3 regions of the Moritella yayanosii genome follow, and region 2 is predicted to be linked to each of the others. Evidence: predicted binding sites of a transcription regulator. Region 2 holds the regulator's gene; each other region holds the start of a gene.
What was found. Region 2 encodes LexA, which represses DNA repair genes until DNA is damaged. Its sites were predicted from a motif close to TACTGTATNNNNATACAGTA; they were not measured.

Region 1: a site for LexA is predicted at 1,849-1,868, ahead of dinG (ATP-dependent DNA helicase DinG). Genes of this name have one in related genera too.
Region 3: a site for LexA is predicted at 4,787-4,806, ahead of recA (recombinase RecA). Genes of this name have one in related genera too.

What each region holds. Positions count from the first base shown of each region.
Region 1 covers NZ_LS483250.1:1,618,994-1,629,185, forward strand. Annotated here, with positions in the region: gene MORIYA_RS07365 (COG3904 family protein) at 1-1,687, opposite strand, end outside; gene dinG (ATP-dependent DNA helicase DinG) at 1,957-4,020, shown strand; gene MORIYA_RS07375 (sulfite exporter TauE/SafE family protein) at 4,020-4,799, shown strand; gene priC (primosomal replication protein PriC) at 4,787-5,383, shown strand; gene rsmS (pleiotropic regulatory protein RsmS) at 5,449-5,601, shown strand; gene MORIYA_RS07390 (UvrD-helicase domain-containing protein) at 5,641-7,800, opposite strand; gene MORIYA_RS07395 (O-antigen ligase family protein) at 7,868-9,274, opposite strand; gene MORIYA_RS07400 (hypothetical protein) at 9,354-9,875, opposite strand; gene MORIYA_RS07405 (hypothetical protein) at 9,910-10,192, opposite strand, start outside.
Region 2 covers NZ_LS483250.1:3,237,239-3,247,430, reverse strand. Annotated here, with positions in the region: gene MORIYA_RS15075 (ATP-binding protein) at 1-628, shown strand, start outside; gene MORIYA_RS15070 (hypothetical protein) at 663-899, opposite strand; gene trmL (tRNA (uridine(34)/cytosine(34)/5-carboxymethylaminomethyluridine(34)-2'-O)-methyltransferase TrmL) at 979-1,443, shown strand; gene fghA (S-formylglutathione hydrolase) at 1,502-2,347, opposite strand; gene MORIYA_RS15055 (S-(hydroxymethyl)glutathione dehydrogenase/class III alcohol dehydrogenase) at 2,403-3,533, opposite strand; gene MORIYA_RS21450 (hypothetical protein) at 3,665-3,844, opposite strand; gene MORIYA_RS21445 (methyl-accepting chemotaxis protein) at 3,988-4,146, opposite strand; gene MORIYA_RS21440 (hypothetical protein) at 4,181-4,318, opposite strand; gene MORIYA_RS15045 (Hpt domain-containing protein) at 4,585-5,337, opposite strand; partial or broken gene MORIYA_RS15040 (response regulator) at 5,340-5,701, opposite strand; gene lexA (transcriptional repressor LexA) at 6,047-6,670, opposite strand; gene plsB (glycerol-3-phosphate 1-O-acyltransferase PlsB) at 6,868-9,303, shown strand; gene ubiA (4-hydroxybenzoate octaprenyltransferase) at 9,410-10,192, opposite strand, start outside.
Region 3 covers NZ_LS483250.1:2,528,187-2,538,378, forward strand. Annotated here, with positions in the region: gene MORIYA_RS11745 (cytochrome C assembly family protein) at 1-224, shown strand, start outside; gene MORIYA_RS11750 (HlyC/CorC family transporter) at 295-1,587, shown strand; gene MORIYA_RS11755 (HU family DNA-binding protein) at 1,688-1,972, opposite strand; gene MORIYA_RS11760 (YjaG family protein) at 2,217-2,801, opposite strand; gene MORIYA_RS11765 (hypothetical protein) at 3,223-3,483, shown strand; gene recA (recombinase RecA) at 3,683-4,756, opposite strand; gene mutS (DNA mismatch repair protein MutS) at 4,934-7,501, shown strand; gene MORIYA_RS11780 (hypothetical protein) at 7,574-7,834, opposite strand; gene rpoS (RNA polymerase sigma factor RpoS) at 8,177-9,136, opposite strand; gene MORIYA_RS11790 (peptidoglycan DD-metalloendopeptidase family protein) at 9,206-10,138, opposite strand.

The DNA of each region.
Region 1 (10,192 bases), 1.6 Mb from region 2:
CATTAAATTCAATTTTCTGAATATTCATCAATTTATCCGTACCATTGCGGTTATTGACCTTATCTTGTATCAAGAACCCCATACCATCAGGATTAACGTCAAACTCAGATTGTAAACCATCAACTTTATACGTGTTTACGCCGCCTTTACCATCAATTTTGTTATCCCCTTGATTACCCATCAAGAAGTTATTTTGGCTATTGCCTGAGATATGGCTGTTATTGGTACCCGTTAAACGTACAGACTGCAAATATTGTGATTTGGCGGTATAACTTAATGCCGCGTCATAATCCAGATAGAAAGTACTACCCGCTGCAAAACTAGGGTCGATATCCATGGTCGTTGGAATATATTCAGGTAAAAATTCAGCAATAATTTTCTGTCCGTTGCTGTCACGCGCCGTTTGTAATGCACGTGAATTGCCCGTGTAACCATCCATACCCACGGGTAATCGTGCCCACATACCATAATATGCTTCAACTATGGCGGCAAAATATTCATGAGAAATACTATTGCCCGTTTCCAAGTCACCTTCAGCACGCCACTCTGCTAGTTGGTCCACTTCTGGGTTCCACACTTTATTTGTTAACGCGACCTCAGCTTGGTCCGCGATTTTCTTTTGCAATGATGCCATCGCAGGTGCTATACCTTGCGCTTGAGTCAAGTGTAATACTTCTTCAAAGGTTGCATCACGCGCAGATGATGGCGCAGCCAAGTAGCGGCTATCACCTTCTACAAAAATTTCGGTCGCGTATAAATCCTGACCAAACTTCGCTATTTTACTATTACCAAACTCCCCTTCCATGGCTTGCTCTGAGGCTGGTTCATCATTAAAAATAAATAATGACGCCCCTCTATTACCCATACTGTTTGCGACCAGTGTTTTCTTTACTGTCGCGGTATCGGTTAAATAAAACTCAAGTGTATTTCGAGCTTTAAGTAATTGTGCTAAAGATACCTTTGATTGAGCGAAAATATGAATCGCTTTACCATTGGGTGCTGTAACCCAAGTATAGCGATCAAATAAATCAGTAGCCGCTTGGCCAAACTGACTTGGCACAGCAAACACGTTAGCCTGTTCGTTGGCTGTCATCTCGCGTGTTGCAATGTCGTACTTGGCAATGTCTGCTGCACTCATCCAGTGAATATCATTAGCACTCGCTGCATTTAGCGTATACCAGTAAAAACTTGGATCAAAGCCAATTTTATTATAATACGTTAAATAACGTTGATGCTCAGGATGACTCGTCGGTAAGTTTTTACCTTCTGTACCACTCCCGTCCGCCCAAGAATGTACACCGATTCGAGCACTCGGATCAACAATACGCTCTACACCAGCAAGGAAAAAATCGGTTCCACCCGAAGCGATCATGGCATCGGCAGGTAGCATGGTTTTTAAATTTTTACTGCGTACTAACAATGACGCTTTTAAGTTCGCTTCATCATCTCTAGAACCGGGCACTTGCACCATCACAATAGTATCGACCTGTGGGTTTGCAGCGGTCATCGTATTTAACTGTGCAACAATATCGCTATTAATCTCGCCATTCATATAGGCTTTATTACCATAAACGGTGAATAACGGTGTTTTACCGCCCGAACTTGTTGATGAACCACTGTCATCTGAACTATTGCAGCCAGTCAATAATAACCCTAACAATACTGTGATACTGACGAATTTATTCATATGAATTCCTTTGCTCTATGACGTATAAATAACAACGCCATCATATAAAACGAAACATAAGCTTTCCGTCTCTAATTTGTCAGTTTTGTAAGCTTTGTAAGAGGTAATCAAGCCGCAAGTCGATATTTTTGCAAACTACTGTAATTTTATCAGTGTTCCTCAACTTAATATCTATACAGATTTAATAATTGCGCTAAAATACATGCTAATAACCTTGGCTTTAAATCGTGCTTGCAGAAACAATAAGCACGCTTCAGATAAGAGTAAACATGCTTTCAGATAAGAGTAAAAAAGCGATTCGTGATGTTTATCAAAACATCCGTGATTCACTACCTGACTTCGTAGTCCGACGATCACAAAATATCCTTGTAGCTGAAATGGCAAAAACCCTCGCTGGTCATTATGATAAAAACCGCCGTTTGATTATTGCAGAAGCAGGAACTGGCACAGGTAAATCATTGGCTTATTTGATTGCAGGAGTGCCACTCGCTACCGAAGCGAAACAGACCTTAGTCATATCGACCGCCACAATCGCCTTACAAGAACAATTATTGCACAAAGAATTACCTTTCTTTCGCCGTCAATCTGGACTGAAATTTGAATTTGCCTTGGTAAAAGGTCGCCAACGTTATTGCTGTGAACAAAAACTGGCGATGCTTGCCCAAGCCGACGATCAAATGGAACTGCTTGCTGACTTAGCGACGATTCCAAAAAAACGTGACTTACAACTTATCAAGCGCTTATTTACCGCTTACGCAGCAGGAAAATGGCAAGGTGATATCGATAGCTGGCCAACTCAGATCCCCGATGATATCTGGCAATTAGTCGTTTCAGATCGTCATAGTTGCAGTAAATCATTTAGTGTACACCGTAACTGTCCGTTTCATAAAGCACGTGAAGCCTTAGACCAATGTGATGTGCTCATTGTTAACCACGCATTATTATTGGCCGATTTAGAGCTCGGAGGCGGGATTATTTTACCCAAGCCTGAAGACTGCTATTACGTACTTGATGAAGCCCATCACTTACCGCGCATTACGCGAGACTTCTCGTCAGCACATGCGTCAGTGTTAGGTACTAAAGCTTGGTTACAAACCATGGCAATAGCAATGCGCCAACTCACCCAAGCCATTGCGTCAAGTGAGATATCTGATCCGGTCACCAAACTGCTCAGCTCAATCAATAGCATCAATAAAGAGCTTACCAAGATCCACAGTTTAATGGCGGCCAATGACAATCGATTTAGCAATGATTCGTGGCGATTTACCGATGGTGAACTGCCTGAAGCATTGGCTGAATTAGCGGCAAACATGAACCATGAAACCAAACGTGGTGTTAGCCAAACCGCGAAAATCATTGATATTTTAGCTGAACAATTAAAGCAAGATCAATTGCCGCAAGCCAAAGCTAACAAACTCATTGCCGAGGTTGGTATCTACTTACAGCGTATCGAAAATCTCCATCAAGTGTGGAACATGCTGATTAAAGAAACCAAAGGGACACCACTGGCAAAATGGGTTGAGAAAAGCGACAGCCGCCAAGATGATCATGTCTTTGCTGCGAGCTTGATTGATGTGGACCATAAGCTAGAGAATATGCTGTGGTCACGCTGCGGTGCCGCGATCCTAACATCAGCAACATTAACCTCACTCGGTAATTTTAATTATTTCCGCCGCCAAGTTGGCCTATTGAATGATGAATCAACCCAGCATCTGCAACTCGACTCTCCGTTTGATTTTGAACAAGCAGAGCTGTATATCCCTAACTTAGCACTGACACCAAATGAACCAGGCTTCACTGAATTATTAGGTGAAAAACTCCCTAGCTTCTTACCAGACAAAAAAGCCTCATTGGTGTTGTTTAGCTCCTATCGTCAAATGAACCAAGTAGCAGAAATTATTCGTAATACCACTAATCTCGAGCTATTGGTACAAAAAGAAAGTTCCCGCAGCGAGCAATTAAAAAAACACGCCGAAAATGTCAAAGCCAATAAAACCAGTATCTTATTTGGTACTAGCAGCTTATCTGAAGGGCTTGATTTACCCGGTGACCTGCTCACCAATTTAATTATCACTAAGATCCCATTCTCAGTACCCACCTCGCCAGTAGAGGAAGCGCAGTCAGAATGGATCACCAAATCGGGCGGTAATCCGTTTATGCAAGTGTCGGTACCCGAAGCCAGTAAAAAATTGATCCAATCTTGTGGCCGATTGCTGAGAAAAGAGAAAGATTCTGGTAGAATCACGCTACTTGACCGTCGAGTTATTAGTAAACGCTATGGACCAGCATTACTTAATTCGCTTCCCCCTTATAAAAGAAATATAGAATTTTGATGTTAGAGTTTGGTTTAGAACCTTCGGTTTTTATAATTTTATGCAGTGTTGCATTAGTTGCTGGTTTCATTGACGCTATTGCTGGCGGCGGTGGTTTATTAACAGTGCCCGCATTACTCAGTGCCGGCCTACCACCACACTTGGCATTAGGTACCAATAAACTGGCTGCAAGCTTTGGCTCATGCGCTGCAGCTATTACCTTCTATAAGAAGCGTTTGTTCAATCCCAAATTTTGGTGGCGATCATTTATATTCACAGCCATCGGGGCAATATGCGGAACCCTAGTCGTTAACGTCATCAGCACGGCTTGGCTAGACAAGTTATTACCGGTGATTATTATCTTTACGGCTATCTACTCTATCTTTAGCAAAACCCAAGAACATACTGGTGAAACCTTGCCCGATGATAATCCCGCGCTGCACAAGAAACAGGGCTTACAGGGTTGTATTATTGGTTTCTATGACGGTGTAGCAGGGCCTGGTACCGGTGCATTTTGGACTGTGTCGACAATGGCATTGTACAAACTCAATATTTTATTTGCTTCGGGCGTTGCTAAAGCAATGAATTTCACCAGTAACTTTACCTCACTACTGACTTTTATTTATCTTGGTCATATCAATTGGTATCTGGGTTTAAGTATGGGGCTATGTATTATGGTAGGCGCTATTGCTGGTGCGCATACCGCTATTCATTTTGGTGCTAAATTCATTCGCCCATTATTTATTACTGTGGTGATCATTATCGCTTGTAAACTGGCTTATCAAGCATGGCTACAATAAACCGTCAGCAGCAACAGCTAAACCAACTCGCTCAGCGTATTCAACAGCTGAGTGCGTTGAGTAAGCAAGTCAACTCGAATCACACCGCGACGATCAACTATAAATTACGTGATCGCGCCTTGTTCTATCCAGGGTTATTCATCAATAAAAATCACGATATTCATCAATACGTGGCCGAATTAGAAAAAAGTATGACCCGTTTGCAGCACTCTTTTGATACTCCATCAATATCATCGTCAAACGATACGTTATCAATAGAACAAGTATTATTAGAAAAGGTAGCGCATCAATTTAGAGCGATTAACGGCGTATTACAACAGTGTAATTTTAGACGCGGTGAAGTAAAAGAAGAACCGAAGAATTACGATGTGATCGCGAAAAAATTATTGCAGAAATCACACTATTTATATCAAAAACTAGCGCAACAAATAGACTATGAACGCCGTTTGCAAGCAATGATAGATCAGCAAAGCGACTCAGTTCAATTGCAGCAAACGAAGCTAAGGTTACAGCGTTGTCAAACCGCGACAGTAAAAGTTCGCCAGCAATTACAACGCTATGAACAAAAGAAAGATCTTAATTAATTTAAATTCAGTGTTAGACGTAAACCTATTAAATAAGTTACTACAATAATGAAGGATTCTTTATCATGTCGCTAGAAAACGCGCCAAAACATATAAAACTAGCAGTCGATCTCATCCAATTACTGGAAGAAAACCAGATGCCGACAGAAACAGTCGTGAAAGCATTAGCTATCGTACAACAAGACTTCCAGCGTAAACTTGAAGCTGAAGCCAGCTAACCGCTATTAATCAGCGCGATTAACAACCGCAGTCCTACTTTACTTTGCGATGGTGATGGCGTAATCGCCAGCCAGCAGCTCTTCAATAAACGCCGATGGCTTGTCTTTATTACACAGTAAATATACTTGCTGACGCGCGCGGGTTAACGCAACATAAAACAGTCGGCGTTCTTCAGCATCAGGGAAACCTGAGGGTTCCGGTTGTAGTATTTGCGCAAATGGATGACGACGTTTATGACAAGGGAAACCATGCTCTCCCGCTTCCATTGCTAACACGATGACATTATCGGCTTCCTGCCCTTTCGCACTGTGCACCGTCATTGATTTTATATCTAACTGCGGATATTGTGTGGATAATGCCGTCAGCGTCTTGCTATCCGGTAACTGAAAATTAAAACGAGCCAGTAAGAGCACCGATTGTTGTTGGCCTGCGCCTTTACTTTGACCTTTACTGACACCTTTATTAGCCGCCGCTAATTGGGTTAATTTCTTTTCTAGCAATAATGTCGCTGCATCATCTTGCTTGTTGTTACTGTTATGATCGTTACCAAGCTGATAATAGTTGATCTGGATACAGGCTTTCTTAGCTTGGATATGCGTGGTTATCTGTTTATGCATTTGCTCTGGATTCGCCATCACAAACTTACTGGCAACCGCACTGATCTGATCGTTAAAGCGAAACGTGGTATCAAGTGGTAATGTACTGGTGATACCAAAATAATCACTGAAACGCGTTGTTACCGCAATATCACTACCTGCAAATTGATAAATAGCCTGCCAATCATCACCAACACAGAATAGCTTACTGTCATCGTGCTGGGTTTGTAAGTGTCTAACTAAGGTTGCGCGCGCCTGCGAAATATCCTGAAACTCATCAACAAGAATATGTAACCAAGGAGAGCTAAATTGACCATCACACACATAATCACTTGCCTTAGTGAGCATGCCATCAAAATCTATCTCATTGTTGTCGTCTAAATCATGCTGGTAATGTGCAAGCAGAATCACCACAATCTCATGTGTTAATGCGGCGAAGTCGGTATCAGGTAACGCTTTTAATTTTTGCTCAGATGTTACCGTTAAGGTATTTTTATACTGCATAGTCAATTCGGCCAGCTGACTTAACAGTTTTTTATAACCGCCCTTACCTGCTAATAACCGCTTCACTTCGGCCTCATATTTATCCTCAGGAAATTTGCCAAACCAAGCGACATACGCGTAACAATACTCGCTAAACAAGGCATTAAAGTCTTCATCAAGCAATAGTGTAGTGATGCTTTGTTTGAAAAACTGCTGCTTGGCTCTATCACTACTGGCTAACTTACTGACTTTCGGCCTTTCGTTATCCACCTGCTTAATAATATCTAACGCTAAGGCATGGAAGGTTTTCACGGTTATCTTGGCATTGGGTAAGCGCTCGGCAAGTCTTGTCTTCATCTCTTGGACAGCATCTTTGGCAAACGCTAAAATCAGGATTGAATCGGCAGTTGCTTGCTGTGACTCTAATAAATAAGCACAGCGCCCTAACATTACACTGGTTTTCCCACACCCTGCGCCCGCTAATACCAAGTTTGCATCATTAGCGACAATGCAGGCATCACGTTGTTGATCAGTCAGTGGGTGGCGTTCAAGGCCATCAAACAAGCTTTTATAACGTTGCTTGTGCTTATTCATCACTGCTTGGTTATATTTATCTAAATTTTCGACCTTACTTTGCTGCCAAAAACGTAAACGCGCTAAAGGTAATTTAAGTGCAGCAGGGACTTTGTTAATTGTCGGTAATATTTCCAACCAATCAGCCCAAGGTGCTAGCTGGGTTTGTAAAAAAATCCATTTTGAATAGGGTATATATCCCTGTTCGATCACCTGTGTAAGCTGCTGATATAATTCGAGGATATCGGCTTCTTTCCCCGTTAATGCATAGAAATACAAATCATCAATAAGCCCAGCGACCTCCGTCTTGGCAATACCATTTAACCGCACCCGTTGATTTTCCCAAGACACCACTAAGGTATCAAAAAATGATCCTCGGTAATGTTTCAGCCGTGGCTCAAATGTTGCCCAAGTATAGTGGTAAATTTGTTGCTGTTTCGTGGTAAACACAGCACCTTCTGGTCGAAACGATAAGGTGCGACAATTTGCCCCTAATAGCTGTGCGAAGGTAGAAAAATAATAATCAGGCAATGCAGATAGACTCAATAAAAAACAGTAGGGAAAACATAGCACAAACCCCCGTATTATTTAACTCATGAGGTTAATTTTATCACTAATTTGCAGTTTCTTTGACTCCTTTAGTTAGATCTTCATCGGCGAGTCTTTCCGATAATATTTTAGCTAAAGCCACAGTCATCGATAATAAGATATACAGGGGCCAAGTAAAACCCTGAGTCAAAAATGTCCCTGCCACACAAAACGCTATCAACCCAGCAAAAATACCATCGTTACAGGTCACAATAGTATTACGTTCATTCATAGGTAACACCCGGCTCTCAACTTCAGTCCGCCACAACCGTCTAAACAGCAGCGTAATAAGGGTAATAAGCAGTCCTAATCCGACAAAGCCCGTTTCAGCTAATACTTGAAACCAAGTACTATGGACAGCATGGTTTTTACCATCCCAATGCGGACTAAATAAATAATAATTAAGATAGAAATTATTTATGCCTACGCCCGTAAAGGGGTTGTGTACGGCCATTCCCCATGCGGCCATCCACGCATAAATACGACCCATTGCGGATTCATCAACGCCACTCTCTGCAGCACCACCTGACGCACGATCAGCAACCCCCGCCATCACTAATAAAATAGGCAATAACATCACGCCACCAGCTAATACGTATACCTTGTTTTTGATACGCTTAAACGCAAAATAGCCCGTTACCGCCATGATCCCCATTAACCCACCGCGACTTTGCGTGGCAATAATGGCCCAAAATAAAATAACATACACGACCGCTAATAATGCTCGGTGTATTTTACCTATGCTCGGTTGCAGTACATTAGATAAGGTAAACGACATGGGGAACATCAGCACAAGTGACAAATCATTCGGATCACCAATTAACGACCCTATATTTCGAGAAATAGTGACCCGCGTCCCTTCAACAAGCCCAATTCCGTTGAGCTTATTGCTAATTGCTTTTAATCCAATCATCGCGCCAGCGACAACATATAAATAAGTGGCAATACGAAAGTGATGGATACTGCGTATCAGCCAACAGATCGCGATCGTCATCACCCACACTTTACTTAATACGCCACTAAAAGTGCTATACGCGGCACCTCGATTATAAGCAAACATAATCCCAAACGTCGCCCAGCCTAAAAATAGGCAAACTAAAGTCAGTTCTATCGACCAGTATATTTTAATATTATTGCTTAAGAATATATGCCAGCCCAATACAAAAAATGACGCTAACGAAAATGCCAAAGGAATATGTAGGGGGATCAGTATCGGAAAGGCTTCATGAATACGAAAATAGGAAAATATAATAAAGGTAATGACAATATAAAATGGGAACCTTAACAACGCAATCAACACTAACGGCGTAACCACAAATACCGCAGGCACTAACCACATTTTGGTCTTATACCACAATAGACCAACCACAAGGGTTAGTATCAAACTTAATAGTATTTGTATACGTCGGTTAACGGTATTGAGATCTATCATTAAACATCCCTGCTTATTGACCTAATAAACTAAGTAAAGCAGGGATATACAAAAATGAGGTTAGCACCACTAAAATTTTTTATTTACTCTCAATCGCCAGTGGTATTTGGTCTAACACCGTGGTGCCTTTGGTGACGCCATCGGCCAGTTTTAAATATTCACGGGTAAAAATAGGGCGGAATTTATCAACGTCCATCGCCATATAATTGTTTAATTGGCGATATAGGGTATACACAAAATCATCCCCAGTAGCCGCACGTTCCGCCGGACTCTTACGTTTAAATTTGAACAAACGCTCATACGCTTTATCGTGATCGGAATGGCCCATTAATACGATAGACTCGCGCATGATCATATCGGCGACAACCGGCAAGCTTGGCGGGAATTCATAAGGTAAGCCATTGCTACGACGCAACGTTGGGATCTGCTCTGCAACCTTGATGACCGCCTCAGGTGCATACTTTGTAAATGTCAGCTTCCAGATATTGAATTGCGCCGAATCATAATCATAATTAAATGATGGAAAACTACTTGCAAGCATGGTGTACATAGTCGCAATCGCTTCTGTTTGTGGCTGAGTTAAACTAATTGTTTGTTCCATACGCCCTACTATTAAAATTTAGTGTTTAAATGCGTTAATCATCACCGTCGGTAAAACCCGGATCAATAAAGTGTGCTGGTAATGTTTTTAATGGCGCTTGTGTTACCGTTCGCTCATTCATCACAGGTCGTGATTGTCCGCCGTTCTGCGCGGTCATGCCTACGGTTAACTTACTGATCCCCATATCAGCTAAGGCTTTATTTAAGTTGCTATCTTTACGACTGGCTTTCGACACATTTTGCTTACCATTCAATGCTAATGATATCAGGCTATGCACACTGGTATCATCTTTAAATAATAGACTAAAAGCAAAGTTA
Region 2 (10,192 bases):
TGATATTTCTCATGAGTTAAGATCGCCCTTAACGCGGTTAAAAATGTCAGTTGCATTATCTAAACGCCATTATGGAGAGACCAAAGAGATCTTACGTATCGATACCGAGTCGCAACGTTTAGAAGAAATGATCTCAGCGTTATTAAACTTATCGAAAACCCAGTTAAATGCCACAAACAAAGAATCCTTTAATCTTGATTCACTGTTACAGCCTATTTGTGATGATGCAATTTTCGAAGCGGAACAATTAGACAAAAGTTTCAGCCATCAATCGATTCCAGATCTAAATATCAAAGGTTTCCCTGCACTTTTCGGCAGCGCTATCGAAAACGTCATTCGCAACGCATTACGCTATGCCAACCAGCAGGTTCATTTAGCTATCCGCAGCGACACCGATAAGATAACGTTTGTGATCACTGATGATGGTCCTGGTGTACCAGAAGACGAAATTGAGCAGATCTTCAAACCTTTTTATCGCGTATCACAAGCCCGAGACCGTGAATCTGGCGGTGCCGGTTTGGGACTGGCTATTACAGAAAATGCGATCAGGCAACATCATGGTAAGATAGTGGCAAGCAATAGAGAAACTCACGGCTTGCAAATCACTATCTCTATACCAATCAGCTAACATCAATACTGGAACAATATAGATGATAAGTCGATTATTGCTTCTCTTCTGCCACGTTATCTAGAGTGAATTGTGGACGTAATGGATCTTTAGTATTTAACTCAGGGAACATCTTTTCTATTTGTCGACGCTGTTCCACCCGGGCCTTTTTCTTCTCATACATTTCTGTATCTAGATCTGCAAAGAACATATTAATCAAAATATTTAAACTAAAAGGTATCGCGCTTAATATAATCAAGCCTGCTACGATCAAAGTACTACGCTTTTTCATCACTTTTACCATTAGGTTGTTAAATTTGCTATTCTACGCAAAGTACCCACGTTATATAACCCTGAACTGAGACTTTATTATGTTACAGATAGCACTATTCGAACCTGAGATCCCACCTAATACAGGTAATATCATTCGCCTTTGTGCCAATTCTGGTTTCAAATTGCATTTAATCGAACCGCTTGGCTTTGAGTGGGATGATAAAAGGGTAAAACGGGCGGGACTGGATTATCATGAATTTGCAGACGTAAAACGTCATGCTAATTATCAAGCATTTTTAGATTGTGTGGGGGATGCGCGTATTTTCGCCTGTACCACCAAAGGCACGAAATACCATCATGAAGCGCAATATCAAGCCGGTGATGTGTTATTATTTGGACCTGAAACACGTGGTCTACCGCCAGAAGTACTCGATACATTGCCACAAGAGCAAAAGGTAAGAATTCCGATGCTACCAGAGAGTCGCAGTATGAATTTATCTAACGCGGTATCTGTGTTTATCTATGAAAGCTGGCGCCAGCTGGGTTTTGCCGGTTCAAAATGACCAGAAAGGGGGATAGATACGAGATCCACCACCCTTATCATAAGATTATGTATAATCCTTATTTCGCTAAATTCGCCGCATGAAAACGCATATGTTTTTCAATAAATGTGGCGATGAAATAGTAACTATGATCATAACCATCATGCATTTCCAGTGTCAGAGGATAACCCTTTTTCTCCGCCGCAGCTGTCAACATGTTCGGCTTAAGTTGCTCATCCAAAAATGAATCATCTTTGCCTTGCTCTACCATCGCAGGTACAAATTTATCCGCTTTCGCCATCAGTAAACTCGCATCGTATTGTTGCCACGTTGCTTTATCTTTACCGAGATAATTTTGTAATGCTTTTTGTCCCCAAGGACAATTGATTGGATTACTAATCGGACTAAATGCCGTCACGGAACGATAGCGCTCAGGATTGCGCAGTGCCATCACTAACGCACCATGTCCACCCATCGAATGACCACTGATCACACGCTCTTGTGTCACCGGGAAATTAGCTTCAATTAATGCTGGTAATTCATTGAGCACATAGTCATACATTTGATAATGCGTATTCCACGGTGCTTGTGTGGCATTTACATAGAATCCAGCACCTAAACCAAAATCATACGCTTGCTCAACATCATCAGGTACACCCTCACCACGCGGACTCGTATCCGGTGCCACAATCGCAATACCCAGTTCTGCCGCAATACGCTGAGCGCCGGCTTTTTGCATAAAGTTCTCATCCGTACACGTCAGGCCAGACAACCAATACATCACAGGTACTTTACGCATATTTGATGCTTGCGGTGGTAAATACACAGAAAAACGCATCTGGCAGTTTAATACACTCGACGCATGATTATATTGATGCTGCCAACCGCCAAACATTTTATTACTACTAACAACTTCTATAGACATGACAAACCTTTAGTCGCCCCGCTATGTCGACGATAAATAACGGGGCATATGATAATTATTTATCGAAGTGGATCACGCTGCGGATACTTTCACCGCGGTGCATTAAGTCAAATGCTTCGTTGATATCTTCCAGACCCATAGTATGAGTAATGAAATCACTTAACTTAAATTCACCCTGTAGGTAACGTTCAACGTAATCAGGTAACTCGGTACGGCCTTTAACACCACCAAATGCAGAACCACGCCATACACGACCAGTTACCAGTTGGAATGGACGCGTTGAGATCTCTTTGCCTGCACCGGCAACACCAATAATGACTGATTCGCCCCAACCTTTATGACAACATTCTAATGCCGAACGCATTAAATCAACGTTACCAACACACTCGAACGAGTAATCTACACCACCGTCAGTAAGTTCAACGATAACGTCTTGGATAGGTTTGTCATAATCTTTTGGATTGATGCAATCTGTGGCACCTAATTTTTTCGCTAGTTCGAATTTACTTTCGTTAATGTCAATCGCAATGATACGACTTGCTTTCGCCATTGTTGCACCGATAACCGCAGAAAGGCCAATACCACCTAAACCGAAGATGGCAACTGTAGCACCTTCTTCCACTTTCGCCGTATTCATTACCGCGCCCATCCCCGTTGTGACACCACAACCAAGGAGACATACTTCTTCAAGCGGCGCGGCTTTGTTCACTTTCGCTAACGATATTTCTGGTAATACCGTGTATTCAGAGAATGTTGAACAGCCCATATAATGGAAGATTGGCTGACCGTCTTTATAGAAACGCGTCGTACCATCAGGCATTAAACCTTTACCCTGTGTTTCACGGATCTGTTGGCAAAGATTTGTTTTACCTGATTTACAGAACTTACATTCACCACATTCTGGCGTATATAAAGGAATAACGTGATCGCCGACTTGCACGCTGGTAACGCCTTCACCAATTTGTTCTACGATACCACCACCCTCGTGACCAAGAATGACAGGGAAAATACCTTCTGGATCATCACCCGATAATGTAAATGCATCGGTATGACAGACACCAGAAGCGATAACCTTAACCAACACTTCACCTTTTCTTGGTAACATTACATCTATTTCTTCAATGGATAGTGGTTGATTTGGGCCCCAAGCAATCGCGGCTTTAGATTTAATAAATTTGTCAGTCATGTTCATCTCCATTGGGATAAAATTAATATGCCGTAATACCTATCTATATATTAGGTCAGTCATACTGTATGGCGCTCATTATATTCATTTACACAGAAATGATAATACCATTAAAACACAAATCACTTTTGCTAAGGTGTAACAATAAAAAAGCAAGAAAAATACCCCGAACTAATCGTCTTGTTTTGCACTTGCAGTGACTGCTGTTTGAACTGTTCCGCGGCAGCTTTCAGTTTATCAACAAAGATATCTTGTTCGGCATGTTCCTCTGTAGATAACAACTCACTACAGGCCAGTAATACTTGTTTCATATTCTCCGCTTGCAATATATTATGTTTCGATAATTGGCTGATAATATCTTCAACCTGCAGACTTCTAACTGTGCAAATTTAATTAATTCTTGGTGTAACCGCGCTTGTGTCACTTGTGCTCTGATCTCCTCATTAAATTTATTTTAAGTATCCGATAATAATCGAATTTCTTGTGCTACAACGGCAAAACCACGACCCATCTCACCAGCCAGAGCCGCTTCAATGGCGGCATTCAAGGAAAGTAAATTAGTTTGACTAGCGATTTTCTGTGCATTATCAACAAGCCCATTAATATTATTCATTTGGCTTTCCATCACTGTGATCTTATTTACCGCCTCATTGCTTTGCTCTACTGACATACGTAATAGACAGCGTCAACGGTAAACGGATCGAGAAACAACTGCCTTCACCCGCCGTCGATTCAATTTTAATATCACCACCGAGCGATTCAATGTTACGCTTTACGACATCCATACCAACCCCCACGCCCAGAGATATCACTCACCGTTTCGACGGTTGAAAAACCAGACGAAAATATAAATTCATCGATTTGATTATCACTATAACGCTGATCTTTATTCGCGATACCCTTTTCAATAGCCTTGGCATGGATCTTCACTTTGTTTAACCCTCGGCCATCATCTCGGATCTCAACAATAATCTCACCACTTCGCCAACCATAGTTAATTAAAGCATCGACTCTGCTAACACCTTATTATCAGTAGCCAATGCCTCACTTGCTATTGATTGAGATCGCATACCTGCGCTGTAATGGTAATGGTTGATTCATCTTCGACCCACTCAAAGGCTTCTTTTATTTGCACTTCACTTACCTGACTGATTAATTCAAGATCCCAAGTTACATAGATATCTTCAGGTGATAAATTATTCCACAAAGGTACATTGTCAAGTTTAGGCATCACCTTAAGTTCACCCATATCTTGTAACTCAACAAAAATTAAACGCGGCTCGTTACCTTGTTTTAAAATATCTTGCCCGGGAACAAAGTGAATCAACCAATCACCATCGTCGAGTCCCTTCATCGCTGGCGGCTTCGATTTAGCGAGCGGCTCATCCCCCGTAGATAATACGTCCTGATTAACATCACGTTGTAAGAATTGATTATATTGCTGCTTTAGGCTTTCTGCCGCATCAGGAATTGATTCCGAATCATCAGCTAACAGTTGGACCCACGCTCTTAAACAATCTACTGTTTGTAAAAAAAGGTTAATATGACCATCGATAAGGGGCAGTCTTTCTGCGCGAAAATCATCAAGTAAGGTTTCGGCTACGTGGGTAAATGCCGTTAATTGATGAAATCCGAATGTGCCTGCACCGCCCTTAATTGAGTGAGCGACTCTAAAAATGGTATTAATGACTTCGCTATCTACCGAGCCAGGATGTAACTTTAGCAGTTCAGCTTCCATCACCTCCAGTCCTTCTAGGCACTCTTCAATAAACACTTGTTGAAACTGTTTAAGATCAATATCCATGCTTACCTCAATACTTTTTTGACAGTAGCAATGAGTTTTTCTGGGTTAAATGGCTTCACTATCCAGCCTGTTGCACCTGCAGATTTGCCTGCCATTTTTTATCTGTATCCGATTCCGTCGTTAACATTAGGATTGGCGTAAATTTATACGCACTTTCACTACGTAATTTACTGATTAAGCTAATGCCGTCCATCCGTGGCATATTAATATCTGAAATAATAAGATCAAAGTTTCCGCTTTTAGCTTTTGCTAACCCATCAACACCATCGACGGCAGAGTCCACCTGGTAACCCGCCTGTTTTAAAGTAAACAGCACCATTTCACGAATGGATACCGAATCATCTACCGCTAATATTCGTTTCATTACAGATCCTCACATTGATGCATAATTAAAGTCGGTTTCAAATCCTAACGCTTTCACCACCGTCATAAATTTCTCCGATGGCGATAGGGTTTTGTTCCATAAACTAATCCTGTATTTACGCAAACGTCACAGAAAATAAATTCATTAATTATTTTATAACTCGTGTTGAGTATAGGAAAAGATTTTATAAATAAGCAGGCAATACAAAGAACTGTGATCTGAGAACAGAATTGGAAATGGTTTCTATAAATTACAGCATCATCGGGAGGACAAAATATAGAGATAGAGATAGTCAATAATGAGAATATTAACTATCTCCCTTCAAAGTAGCTGAGATAAGTGTGATTACATCCAGTCTGTATTACGAATAATACCGACAGCAACCCCCTCAATGTCAAAACTTTGGCAATTTAAATCGACACGTATTGTGCTCATTTCATCATTTTCAGGATGTAATAAAATTTCATTGCCTTGTTGCTCAAAACGTTTAACGGTGACTTCATCATCAACACGTGCAACAATAACTTGGCCTTTACTGACATTTTTGGTTTTATGTACCGCCAATAAATCACCATCCATAATACCAATGTTACGCATGCTCTCACCGCGTACCCGCAATAAAAAATCTGCATTTGGCGTGAACATCGATGGATCGATATTGTAGTGCGTTTCAATATGCTCTTGCGCTAAAATTGGTTCGCCGGCAGCAACTTGTCCGATTAAAGGTAAACCCTTATCATTGCTGGCGTCTTCAGCATTAACCAACAAGCGAATACCACGTGAGGTGCCCGCTAGAATTTCAATATGACCTTTTCGTGCTAATGCTTTTAAATGTTCTTCCGCCGCATTAGGTGAACGAAAACCAAGTTCCTTCGCAATTTCAGCTCGGGTCGGTGGCATACCAGTATTTTTAATATGTTGTTTAACTAATTCAAGTACTTCTGCTTGTCTTTTTGTCAATGCTTTCATCATGAACCCTAACTGGTTTTATATACAGTTTCTTGTAATTATATACAGTAATATCAAGTTTGCAATATTAGTAGTGGGGATATCTGGAAAATAATGAATTAATCGCTGACCGACGCTTAAACACAGATTTATGACTACACATCTGATATTATTAGAGTAAGCACTCTCGCACTTTAATCAACAGAATGATACCACTTATGCAACAAACACCGTCAATGTTAATTCGAAGTTTCGTTAACGGCTTAGTTAAATCTCAATACGTACCAGACAATCCAGTTGATGCACTAAAGTTAGATTTAACGCGTCCTATTGTTTATGTTTTGAAAACTAAATCGATGACAGATCTGGTCGCATTACAACGTGCCTGTAAAGAACGAGGCTTACCAGACCCTCTTACGCCAATTAAAGTGAATGGCGTCATCATTCCCAGTTATGTTTGCTTAGATAACCCTGCGCCACTGTTTGGCCAAGTAAAAGATAAAAACGTGTTTTTTAACGAATTTCAACAATTATTACGCTTACACAAAGATGATAAAGTCCTTGATATTCAGTTAATGCCCGTCTCATTATTTTGGGGCCGCGCACCGGGTAAAGAAGGTCAAGTACCACTACTGTCATTAGCGAACAGTATTTCTCCAAGTCGTTTACGGAAAACCCTCATTGTTGGCCTTAACCGCAAAGACAACTTAGTCCGTTTTAATAAACCCGTATCACTACGTTTCATGGCCGATCAGCATGGTAGTGATGAAAAACTTGCGCAAAAATTAATTCGTGTCGCCAAGATCCACTTCAGTCGTCAAAAACTAGCCGCATCGGGACCGAAACTGCCAAATCGCTATCAATTATTTGAACAACTGCTGCGTAATCCAGAAGTTAAAAAAGCCATCCAAGTTGAAATCGAAGAACAAAAAATTTCAGCGCAAAAAGCGGAAAAACGGGCCCATGATTATATCGATGAAATTGTCAGTGATTTTTCTTATAAATTTGTAAAAAACACCAGCAATTTTCTGGGCTGGATATGGAATAAGATCTACAGTGGTATCAAGGTTAACAACGCCGAACAAGTGCGTAAACTGGCCGCTGATGGTCATGAAATTGTCTTCATGCCTTGCCATCGCAGCCACATGGATTACTTGCTTATTTCTTATGTTATTTACAATGAAGGCTTGATCCCCCCACACATTGCCGCCGGCATTAACCTTAATTTCTTCCCTGCTGGACCGATGTTCCGTCGTGGTGGTGCATTTTTCTTACGCCGCACGTTTAAGGGTAATAAACTCTATGCAACAATCTTCAGAGAATACCTCAGCTTATTATTCTCAAAAGGTTATTCTGTTGAATTCTTTACTGAGGGTGGCCGCAGCCGTACCGGCCGTTTATTACCACCAAAAACCGGCATGCTTAACATGACGTTACAAGCGATGTTAAGAGATCAAAGCCGACCGATTACATTAGTTCCAGTATACCTTGGTTACGATCATGTGATGGAAGTGAGTACCTACGTAAAAGAATTATCCGGTGCCCATAAGAAAAAAGAAAGTGTATTCCAAATATTTGGGATCGCCAAAAAACTTAAAAATTACGGCCAAGCATTTGTTAACTTTGGTGAGCCAATCAACCTTAACCAATATTTAAACAAACACGTGAAAAACTGGCGTGATGACATGAACATGCCCGTTGATGAACAACCTGCTTGGTTAAACCAAACAACCCGTGAACTCGCCAATCAAGTAATGGTGAATATCAACAGTGCAGCGGCAGTAAACGCCTTAACTATTTGCGCATTAATTTTACACGCTGCGCCACACAAGGCATTGAGCCGAGAAATTTTAGTTAAACAAATTGATAGTTATTTAAAGCTATTGCGTAATAATCCATATAGCGAATTCAGTACCTTGCCGGAAAACAGTGCAGAAGAAATTCTCGACCAAGCGATCGCACTGAAAAAATTCACCGTACGTGAAGATAGCTTAGGACAAATGCTATCTATGTCATACGAACAAGCGGTGCTATTAACTTTCTACCGGAACAATATTTTACACCTGTTTGCACTGCCGTCATTAATTGCTGCGTTAGTGACAGAGAAAGCGCAAACCAGTATAAAAGAAATTAATGCCAAGGTTTACCAACTGTACCCGTTAATTCAAGCTGAGCTATTCTTGAAATATGCCGCAGATGAATTGAGTACGTGCGTCTCTAACACATTAGCTGAAATGCAACAACAAGGTTTAATCCGTAATCAAGAAGGGGTAATCACACCGGTAACTGAACGCCTGATGTCGATCAAATTACTAGCAGCAAGTATTCAAGAAACACTACAACGTTATGCCATTGTACTGACCGTATTAGAGCATGACCAAGTGATTGAAAGAACAAAATTGGAAGATCGCAGCCAGCTGATTGCAGAGCGTTTATCCTCGCTTAATGGCGTCAGTGCACCGGAGTTCTTTGATAAAAAAGTATTTGCTATCTTTATCAATAAACTGCAAGAATTACATTACTTGTCAGATGCAGGTACCGTAAAAGCAGATAAGATCAGTCCGCTCGCGAATGTTGTGCGAGGTTTAACAACCCTCGAAGTAAAACAAACAATATCGGATGTGATGCTGAGTCAGCAATCTAACGAAGTCTAAGCGATGGGTATTTCGTTGATATAACGCGATCTTTGTATTGCTTATGACCAATAACAAAAAAGGAGCTGCGGCTCCTTTTTTGTTATTGGTCATAAGCATTAAACACTTACAAGTAGCTTAAAAACAGACTCACAAATATAACCATACCAACATAATTATTATGTAAAAACGCCTTAAAACAAGATGCTCTGTCACGATCAACAATCAATTTCTGCTGATAAACAAACAAGCCAGCGACTATCGTTAACCCCATAAAATACACGTTAGGTAATACTAATAACCACCCCAGCATACCAAGGCATAATAAGGATGATAACTGTAATAAACCGACAATCAATTTATCCTTCTCGGCAAATAATATCGCCGTAGACTTAATACCAATCTTTAAATCATCATCACGATCCACCATGGCATATAAGGTGTCATACGCCACGGTCCATAAAATATTAGCGACAAATAATAACCATGCATAATTCGGTACTAAATCTAATTGCGCCGCAAACCCCATCGGAATAGCCCAACCAAATGCCATCCCTAATACCACTTGTGGCAAGTGCGTATAGCGCTTCATAAACGGATAACACGCGGCAAGACCCACTGCCACAAACGATAATATTATCGTCAATTTATTCATGGTGAGTACGAGCAAAAATGCCAATAAAGTCAAGACAAAGAAAAGTATCAACGCCGCACGACTCGATATACGTCCAGCGGCAAGCGGTCTATTCTCAGTGCGTTTTACATGAGCATCAACACGTCGATCGGCAAAATCATTGATAACACAACCTGCCGCGCGCATTAAGATCACGCCCAATGTAAATACTAGCAATACATCTAATTTTGGTAATCCTTCCGCCGCTATCCACAGCGCCCACAACGTAGGCCACAA
Region 3 (10,192 bases), 710 kb from region 2:
TAGTGACAAGTTTTATCTTTTTTGAAGATACTTTTACCCGCTCTCAAGCACATAAGACCGTTTTATCTATCTTAGCTTGGCTATTTTATTCTGTGTTACTCTGGGGCCACTTTAAACAAGGCTGGCGTAGCAATAAAATTGCTTTTGGTACATTGTTTGGTTCTGTATTACTATCATTAGCCTATTTCGGCTCTCGTTTTGTAAAAGAGATCCTACTTCATTAATACTTAAACATACTTATAACCATCGTATATTACTTACTATACATAAACTTGCGTAATCAAAGGATAACACTTGGACGACATATCAACAGGAACCTTATTCGGTCTCCTGACTATTTTAATCCTCATGTCAGCTTATTTCTCTAGTTCTGAAACAGGCATGATGTCTCTCAATCGTTACAGGCTGAAGCACCTGGTTAAAAATAACCATACGGGTGCGAAACGTGTAGAAAAACTCCTCAACAGACCGGATCGTTTGATTGGTCTTATTCTTATTGGTAACAATCTAGTCAACATCTTGGCTTCTTCCATCGCAACAATTATCGGTATGCGCTTATTTGCAGAAAATGAAGCGCTTGGTTTAGCCGTATCGACAGGTCTGTTAACAATCGTTATCCTTATCTTTGCTGAAGTAACGCCTAAGACCTTAGCCGCACTGCACCCAGAAAAAGTCGCATTTCCAAGCTCATTGTTATTACGCCCAATGCTAACCTTGTTTTATCCATTGGTATGGCTAGTAAACATCATCTCTAATGGCCTATTGCGACTATTGCGCGTGAATATCCATCATAATGACAATGGAGCTCTGAACTCCGAAGAGTTGCGTACCATAGTGCATGAAGCCGGGGCCATGATCCCGCAGCGTCACCAAGATATGCTGATCAGTATTCTTGACCTAGAGAAAGTAACCGTTGATGACATTATGGTGCCTCGTAACGAGATCATTGCGATTGATATCAACGATGATTGGGAGATCCTGTTACGCCAATTACGTAATATTTCACATACCAGGGTATTGCTGTACCGTGACACCATCGATGATGCAGTTGGATTTGTGCATACCCGTGATGCACTACGTCTATTACTCAAAGAACAATTAGATAAAACCACACTGTTACGTGCGGTAAAAGAGCTGTACTTCATTCCAGAGGCGACACCGCTTAATGTGCAGCTATTAAAATTCCAACGTAAAAAAGAGCGTATCGGTTTAATTGTCGATGAATATGGCGACATTCAAGGCTTAGTCACGCTAGAAGACATCTTAGAAGAGATTGTGGGTGACTTTACCACCACGATGGCACCAACGGTGAGTGAAGAGATTGAGCCGCAATCTGACGGTAGCTATATCATTGATGGCACAGCAAACGTGCGTGATATTAATAAAGAAATGAACTGGCACTTTCCAACTAAAGGTCCAAAAACACTCAACGGTTTGATTTTAGAATATTTGGAAGAGATCCCCGAGGCCAATATCAGTTTGATCATTGAAGGGCACCCGTTAGAAGTATTAGAAATTGAAAACAATGTGATCCGACGAGTTCGCGTGCAACCGGTAGAAAAGAATAAAACTCAAATAGCGCATTAACCAAGGCCCTTATTCTTACTTTAAACAAATTGTAGATAATAAAAAAGCACCTAATTTAGGTGCTTTTTTCATTAGTTTTTAAATTAATAAAAATTAATATTTATTTGTTTGCGTTTTTAACTGCGTCTTTCAATGCCTTACCAGCAACGAATGCAGGAATTGTCGCAGCCGAAATTTGAATTTCTTCACCCGTTTGTGGGTTACGGCCAATACGTGCTGAACGTTCGCTTACTTTAAAAGTACCGAAACCAATTAGCTGTACAGCTTCTTTTTCTTTAAGGCTTTCAGTGATTGCACTTAGGATCTCTTCTAGTGCTGCTTTAGCTTGTACTTTCGTTAAATCTGCTTTCGCTGCAACTGCATCGATTAATTGAGTTTTATTCATAAGAATGTCCTTTCTACTATTCAATAACATTAAACTATTAAACACTCTATTCAAAAACACCGTTGACCGCAAAGGATTTATCGCCTTAATTCAGTCAATTGCCGAGAGAATAGTCAACAAATGGGGTGGCGCTCACACTAATCTCACTCTACGTACAAAAAAACATCATAAAATAATCACTGACACCTAACCGAGACAGCCCTAACTACCAGTGTCAGCGGCTGTTTTATGAGTTTGCAATCAATTAATCTAAGGTAATACCAATATTAGAAATACCGCTATTTTTAGCAAACTGGCGAAGCGCCTTAATACTATCAGGTGATTTCTGTACCGTTAATAGATCCAGCACGGCTTGCTGAAATTCAATTTCTGTTTTCATCAGCTCATCAGCGAAAATGATATCCTCGTCAATTTCTTCACCCGCCAACGCTTCTAAATAACTTGCAACAGTACCAATAGAAACTCGCGATGCATTCATTGCCTCGTTCACATCCGGATCGGGGGCAACTACACTATTAAAGGCACTGTTTAAAGTCACACATGCATCCAGTGCAGGGTAAACACCATAAACATCAAATTTGTCTACATTGGGAATAATCGGTTCGAAACGATCAAATTGAATTGTAAAATTAATTTTGCTGTTTTTAACCGTTAATGATTCCCAAAACAGATCTAATGATAAACGGAACTGCTTTGCATTACCTGTTTCACAAGCTTCAGAAAATAATTTGTAATTAGGAAAGCTGCGTTCAGCAAGTGCCGTAATAAAGCTCACTTTCTGCCAAGGTAATAATTTCATTAATTGCTTTTGGTGGTTTTCTTCAAGCACAAAATACCCTCTTCTTTATGGTCTTCATTCTTTCTATAATAGTTAAATATTCTCAACGTCATGAAGATATTTATCTAACGCTATTTATACTCGTTATATTAGTGAGATACAAGACAGACCAAACCAATCATACTAAATCGACGTCAATTCAAACGAAAAAATCAAGATCACAAATTCATTCCTGTAATCTAGTACTTAACATCAAACTTAAGTTCACTCATCCATCATCAAGCAGCATACATCATTCACGGTTCATTACAGCGAATATGGCCTATGGTATTGATGGTTTCGTATTACAAGTATCCGCTAAGTTCTAATCAGCCAGGGAATATAATTAAATTTTATATTGCAGTATATTTAATAGGTTCTTTTTTATTATTAAACCGTAAAATAACGACATCCATATTTTTTATAGACAGTAATGAATACTTACAAACTGCATCGCTACCTTGGCTATTTATTAATATTACCTGTGACGCTATGGGCATTTACCGGCGCATTTTTCTTAATTAAACCCGGTTACAAAAATGCCTATGAGCAATTGCACATAACCAGTTATCCACGCCATGCAACGTTACCACTGTTACCCGAACCTGAATGGCAAGCGATTGCTATTAATCGCAGTATTAACTTACCAAGACGGGATCGCCGTTACCGATACCAAGATAAAACTCATGTTTAATTGGACACGTTTAACCCTACGCCAGCAAGGTGCGGACAGGCGCCGTGATGATCAAAAAATCAGCGAGAAAAGTATAATAAGACCAAATAACGAGTAAAACATACATATAAAAAAGGCAGGTATGTCGTCATACCTGCCTTCTATATCTATTCATTCAAATAGCGTAAATAAAATGACTAAACGCTAGTTAATATTAGCATTAAAATTCTTTTTCAACTTCAGGAGTCTTAATTTCAGGAGTCTTAACTTCAGCCACTTCTTCGTCTTTATCACCCAGTAGATTAGCACGGATCATACCGTCAATTTCTGCAGCAATCTTCGGATTATCAGCAAGGTACTGTGATGCTTTCGCTTTACCTTGACCAATCTTGTCTCCCTTGTATGAGTACCAAGCGCCAGCTTTTTCAATGAGTTTTTCTTTAACACCTAAATCAACTAGCTCACCATTACGGTTGAAGCCTTTGCCGTATAGTATTTGAAATTCAGCTTGTTTAAACGGTGCTGCAATCTTGTTTTTAACCACTTTAACACGTGTTTCATTACCCGTGATCTCGTCGCCATCTTTAACCGAACCAATACGACGGATATCTAAACGTACTGACGCGTAAAATTTAAGGGCGTTACCACCTGTGGTGGTTTCTGGTGAACCAAACATCACACCAATCTTCATACGGATCTGGTTAATGAAGATACACATAGTGTTGCTCGTTTTTAAGTTACCCGTTAATTTACGCATCGCTTGCGACAACATTCGCGCTTGCAGACCCATGTGGTTATCGCCCATGCTGCCTTCAATCTCAGCTTTTGGTGTCAATGCCGCAACCGAGTCAATCACGATAATATCGACTGCACCTGAGCGTGCTAACATGTCAGTAATCTCGAGAGCTTGTTCACCGGTATCTGGTTGCGATATCAATAGTTCATTCACATCAACACCCAGTTTACCCGCATAGAGAGGATCCAGTGCATGCTCAGCATCAATAAACGCGCAAACTTTACCTTCACGTTGTGCAGACGCAATCACTTCTAACGTTAATGTCGTTTTACCACTTGATTCCGGACCATAAATTTCAACGATACGCCCCATCGGTAAGCCACCAACACCCAGCGCAATATCAAGAGAAAGTGAACCTGTAGAAACAGTTTCTACGTCCATGGTACGGTTATCACCTAGCTTCATGATAGAACCTTTACCAAATTGCTTTTCAATTTGTCCAATTGCTGCAGCTAAGGCTTTTTCTTTATTCGCGTCCATTTTATTCCCCTGAGGCATAATCGAGTATTTAATTTAAAGGCATAAGTATACTGTTCGTTCATACAGTATCAAGCAATAAACGCATATTTTTTTAATTATTATGAGTGGTGCATATTTACGTACAAAAAATACAGTCGCCACCTTGCTTTAGCATTGTTATTATAGCTGCAACTATTATTTTCAAACCGAGCCGCTATGCAACCTAATTTTATTGCACCACAAGACTTAACCAATCACACCCCTATGATGCAACAATTCTTTAAGTTAAAAGCTGAGCAACCAGAAATCTTACTCTTTTATCGCATGGGCGATTTTTATGAGTTATTTTATGATGATGCCAAAAAAGCGTCGCAATTATTAGGCATCTCTCTGACCAAGCGTGGTAAGTCAAATGGTAACCCGATCCCAATGGCAGGTATCCCTTACCATTCATTAGAAGGTTATTTAGCAAAGCTAGTACGTTGTGGTGAATCGGTAGCGATCTGTGAACAAATTGGCGATCCGGCGACATCCAAAGGTCCAGTAGAACGTAAAGTGGTCCGTATTGTGACCCCTGGCACGGTCAGTGACGAAGCTTTACTTACCGAACATAATGACAATTTATTAGCCGCATTATTCCAAGATGGTAACACCTTTGGTTATGCCACCCTTGATATGGGTAGCGGCCGTTTTCTGATCAATCAATTTAGCTCAGAGGACACCTTACTTGCAGAGCTGCAACGTACCGATCCCGCAGAGCTGCTGTACTGTGAATCATTGGAATCGGTTCAACATATTAATCACCTTAGAGGTCTACGTCGCCGCCCAGAGTGGGAGTTTGATTTACAAACTGGCCGCAACGTTTTATGTCAGCAATTTGGAACCAAAGATTTAATCGCTTTTGGTGTCGAAAATGCGCCAGTGGCCCTATGTGCTGCAGGTTGCTTAATGCAATACGTGAAAGAAACCCAGCGAACTGCATTGCCGCATATCCGCTCGATCAAGCTTGAACAAACAGAACAAATGGTGGTGATGGATGCGGCAACCCGCCGTAATCTAGAACTCACCCAAAACTTATCCGGTGGTGTTGAGAATACCTTGGCAGAAGTACTTGATCATACTTCAACACCGATGGGCAGCCGGCTATTAAAACGTTGGTTGCATCAACCAATCCGCGATAGCTTGGTGTTACAGCAACGCCAATCCAGTATTCAATCATTACTCGACGTCGGTGCGTTAAACGATCTACAACCAATATTACGCACTATCGGCGATATCGAACGTATCATTGCCCGTTTATCATTACGCTCAGCGCGTCCGCGCGATCTGGTACGGTTACGTAATGCCTTCCAGCAATTACCCGCATTACGCACACTACTGGCAGAACACGATGCCGAACACTTAAGCTCATTACAGCAATTAGCGGGTGAGTTCAGTGAGCTAGAACAGTTACTGACGTTCGCCGTTATCGACAACCCGCCAGTATTAATCCGTGACGGCGGCGTGATAGCGCCCGGTTATAACCAAGAGTTAGATGAATGGCGCGCCCTAAACAAAGGGGCGACGGATTATCTCAAAGCCTTAGAAGAACGCGAAAAACAACAAACCGGTATCCCTACCTTAAAAGTCGGTTATAACCGCGTTCACGGTTACTTCATCGAAGTCAGTCGCCTACAATCAGATCAAGTGCCAGCAACCTACATCCGACGTCAAACGCTGAAAAACACCGAACGTTACATCATTCCAGAGTTGAAAGAACATGAAGATAAAGTACTCAGTAGCCAAAGTAAGTCACTGGCACTAGAGAAACAACTTTATGAACAATTATTAGATAAGTTGTTACCGTATATTCCCGCACTGCAAGACAGCGCAGCCGCATTATCAGAACTAGATGTACTGTGTAACTTTGCAGAACGCGCAGAAACTTTAAACTATTGCCGCCCGACAATTAGTATCAAACCTGGTATCGACATTATCAATGGTCGTCATCCTGTCGTTGAGCAGGTGATGACAGAACCGTTTATTGCCAATCCAGTACAGCTTAACCCTAAGCGGCGCATGTTAATCATTACCGGTCCGAATATGGGCGGTAAATCGACTTATATGCGTCAAACAGCGTTAATCACCCTGATGGCTCATATCGGTAGTTTCGTACCAGCGGAGAAAATGACGACGTCATTAATCGACCGTATTTTCACCCGGATTGGCGCATCCGATGATTTAGCATCAGGTCGCTCTACCTTTATGGTAGAAATGACAGAGACAGCGAACATTTTACATAATGCCACCGCTAATAGCTTGGTATTGATGGATGAAATTGGACGCGGTACCAGTACCTACGACGGTTTATCATTAGCCTGGGCATGTGCTGAATACCTGACCAATAAGATCCAGGCTTATACCCTCTTTGCAACGCACTACTTTGAGCTAACCACGTTAGCAGAGCAGCACTCAAGTCTGGTCAATGTTCACCTCGATGCAGTTGAACACGGTGACTCCATTGTCTTCATGCATAGCGTACAAGACGGTGCTGCAGATCGCAGTTATGGTTTGCAAGTTGCAGCATTAGCAGGTGTGCCCAAACCGGTTATTCATGCGGCTAAAGTGAAGTTGCATGAGTTAGAACGACTCTCACACCAACCGGTGGTGACTGGTAAACGTCCACCATTGGAAGTAACGCCCGTTTCCCATCCTGTGATTGATGATTTGAGCGCCTTGAATATTGATAATATGACGCCACGTGAAGCACTCGAGGTATTGTACCGTTTAAAAGAACAACTTTAATTGCCCTACTAGAGTTATCGCTAGTTTAGTTTAAATAGTGCTCGGTAAATTAAAAAGCCCAAATTATCCAAGTCATGCAAAATGGCGGTTCGCTGGTTTGGGCTTTCTGTTACATAAGTTGCCAGCCTGTGATACGCCCATACTATCAATATGCGCCACCGCGATATATTCCGGTACCGCAGACAAGTGGTACGCTTGCTGTAACCACTGGCTCAAATAGTACACATCATTATCCAGTGTTATAAATTTACTGCTCGTCGCCCCCTGATTAAGCGCTAATTGATACGCATCTGTATAACTAAAACAATCATGTTCAGTTACAATACGGTGCATACATGACTCATTCCCCACGAGACATCAGCAAATTCGTGCTGTTTTAATCGGGTAGCTAGCTGCGATAAATAAACCGCTTGTTCAGCACATGCAGTGTTAAATGATGCGTAAAAAATAGTTTCTTTTTCTAGCCTTGAACCCGATAAGCCATGTATATCGGTTAGCAATACAATAAACTTAGCATCATCAGCAATGGCAGGCAGAGGGTTACTAAAATACTAGAAACGCATGAATAGTAAGACTGATTTTAATAAATCAGCATAACGGCTGAATGAAGTACTAAGCATTAAGACTAGCTTAAATTTAATGACTAACTACTCAATAACTATACTCCCCAGCATATTATAGCCTAAATAACGCTTCAACAGATAAGCCCTGCTGGGCGAGCACCTCCCGTAGTCGTCGCAATGCCTCGACTTGGATTTGCCGAACACGCTCACGGGTTAAGCCTATTTCACGCCCGACATCTTCAAGCGTTGAAGCATCATAACCTAACAACCCAAAGCGCCTAGCCAGCACTTCTCTTTGTTTGGGATTCAGTTCTTCAAGCCAGCGGACGATACTGAATTTAATATCATCATTTTGGGTACGGCTTGCCGGTCCATCGCCTTTTTCATCCGATATAATGTCTAATAATACTTTTTCGGAATCACCACCAATAGGCGTATCAACCGAACTTATCCGCTCATTCAAGCGTAGCATTTTACTGACATCAGCAACCGGTTTATTTAATTTATCCGCAATATCTTCAGCGGTGGGTTCATGATCTAGTTCATGGGCGAGTTCACGCGCAGCACGAAGATAAACATTGAGTTCTTTAACCACATGGATGGGCAAGCGAATGGTTCGGGTTTGGTTCATAATGGCACGTTCAATGGTTTGCCTTATCCACCATGTCGCATAGGTTGAGAAGCGAAAACCACGTTCGGGATCAAATTTCTCTACTGCACGGATCAGACCAAGGTTACCCTCTTCAATCAAGTCTAATAGGGCCAACCCGCGGTTATTATAACGTCTCGCGATTTTAACCACTAAACGCAGATTACTTTCGATCATACGTTTTCTTGAACTGGCATCACCGCGTAATGCACGACGTGCATAAAAAACTTCTTCTTCTGCGGTCAACAATGGTGAAAAACCAATTTCCCCAAGATAAAGCTGCGTTGCATCTAAGCTTTTTGCATCGTTAGGAATGAGGTGTTCATCTTCAAATATTTCCATCCCTGACTGTGCTTTTCTATCGTTGTCAGATACTTTATACTCTGCAACGTTTAACTTATTTTCGTCAGTTATCTTGCTCATTACGTATTGCCTCCTGACCGAAGTAAATAGCTTATTAAGATTAGCCTAATAAACTAATTTCAGTCGAGCTTAACGCTTAGGCAAATAGCGCATGGGGTTAACTGGTTTACCGCGATAACGGATCTCAAAATACAATTCAGCACCTGAGTTCGGGCCAGAATTACCCATGGTTGCGATTTTCTGACCAGCCTTAACCCATTGTTGTTCTTTGACTAATAGCTTTTGGTTGTAGGCATACGCACTTAAGTAATCATCGTTATGTTTGATGATGATCAAGTTACCATAACCACGTAAACCATTACCGGAATAAACCACACGACCATTTTCTGACGCGATGATATTTCGCCCCAATGAACCGGCAATATTGACACCTTGCTGTCCTGATTTACTGGTAGAATAAGTGCGAATTAATTTTCCTGAAGCTGGCCAACTCCATTTCAGTTTATTATTACTCACCATCGCGTTGGGTTTCACTACTTTCACCACAGGCTTAGCGTTCACCGGCGGTTTACTTTTCGTTGGCGGTCTATCGCTTGTTTTCGCAGTAACCGTTGTGATGGTTGCCGGTTTAACTAATGGTTTTAATGGTGCTTTAATGCTGGTTTTAGCGGTACTTTTATTGGCATTACTATTGGTTGTTTTAGCTATTTTCACCGGTGTCGGTTTTTTATAAACTGACGCGGGGATTTTCCCTTTCAGTTTTAATACTTGACCAGGGTAAATTTGATAAGGATCTGGGATCTGATTTAAGGCTGCTAAAAATTTGAAATCTTGATTACTTCGCCAGGCAATTGCATACAAAGTTTCACCTTTTTTAACACGATAACTTGGCGTATTAATATGCGATCGTAGTTCAATTTTATAACCTTGAACACTCGTGACAGGCGCGGGGTTATGATTGGCAATCGTACAACCAACTAACTGTACCAACAGTAAATAACACCCGATGCGGTACCAAAGATTGCACGCGCGTACATGACTTAATAATCTCTTACTGACCATCTCTACACCTGACTCCCTGATCCGCTCTCCTGCGCATTTAATACCGGTAATAGA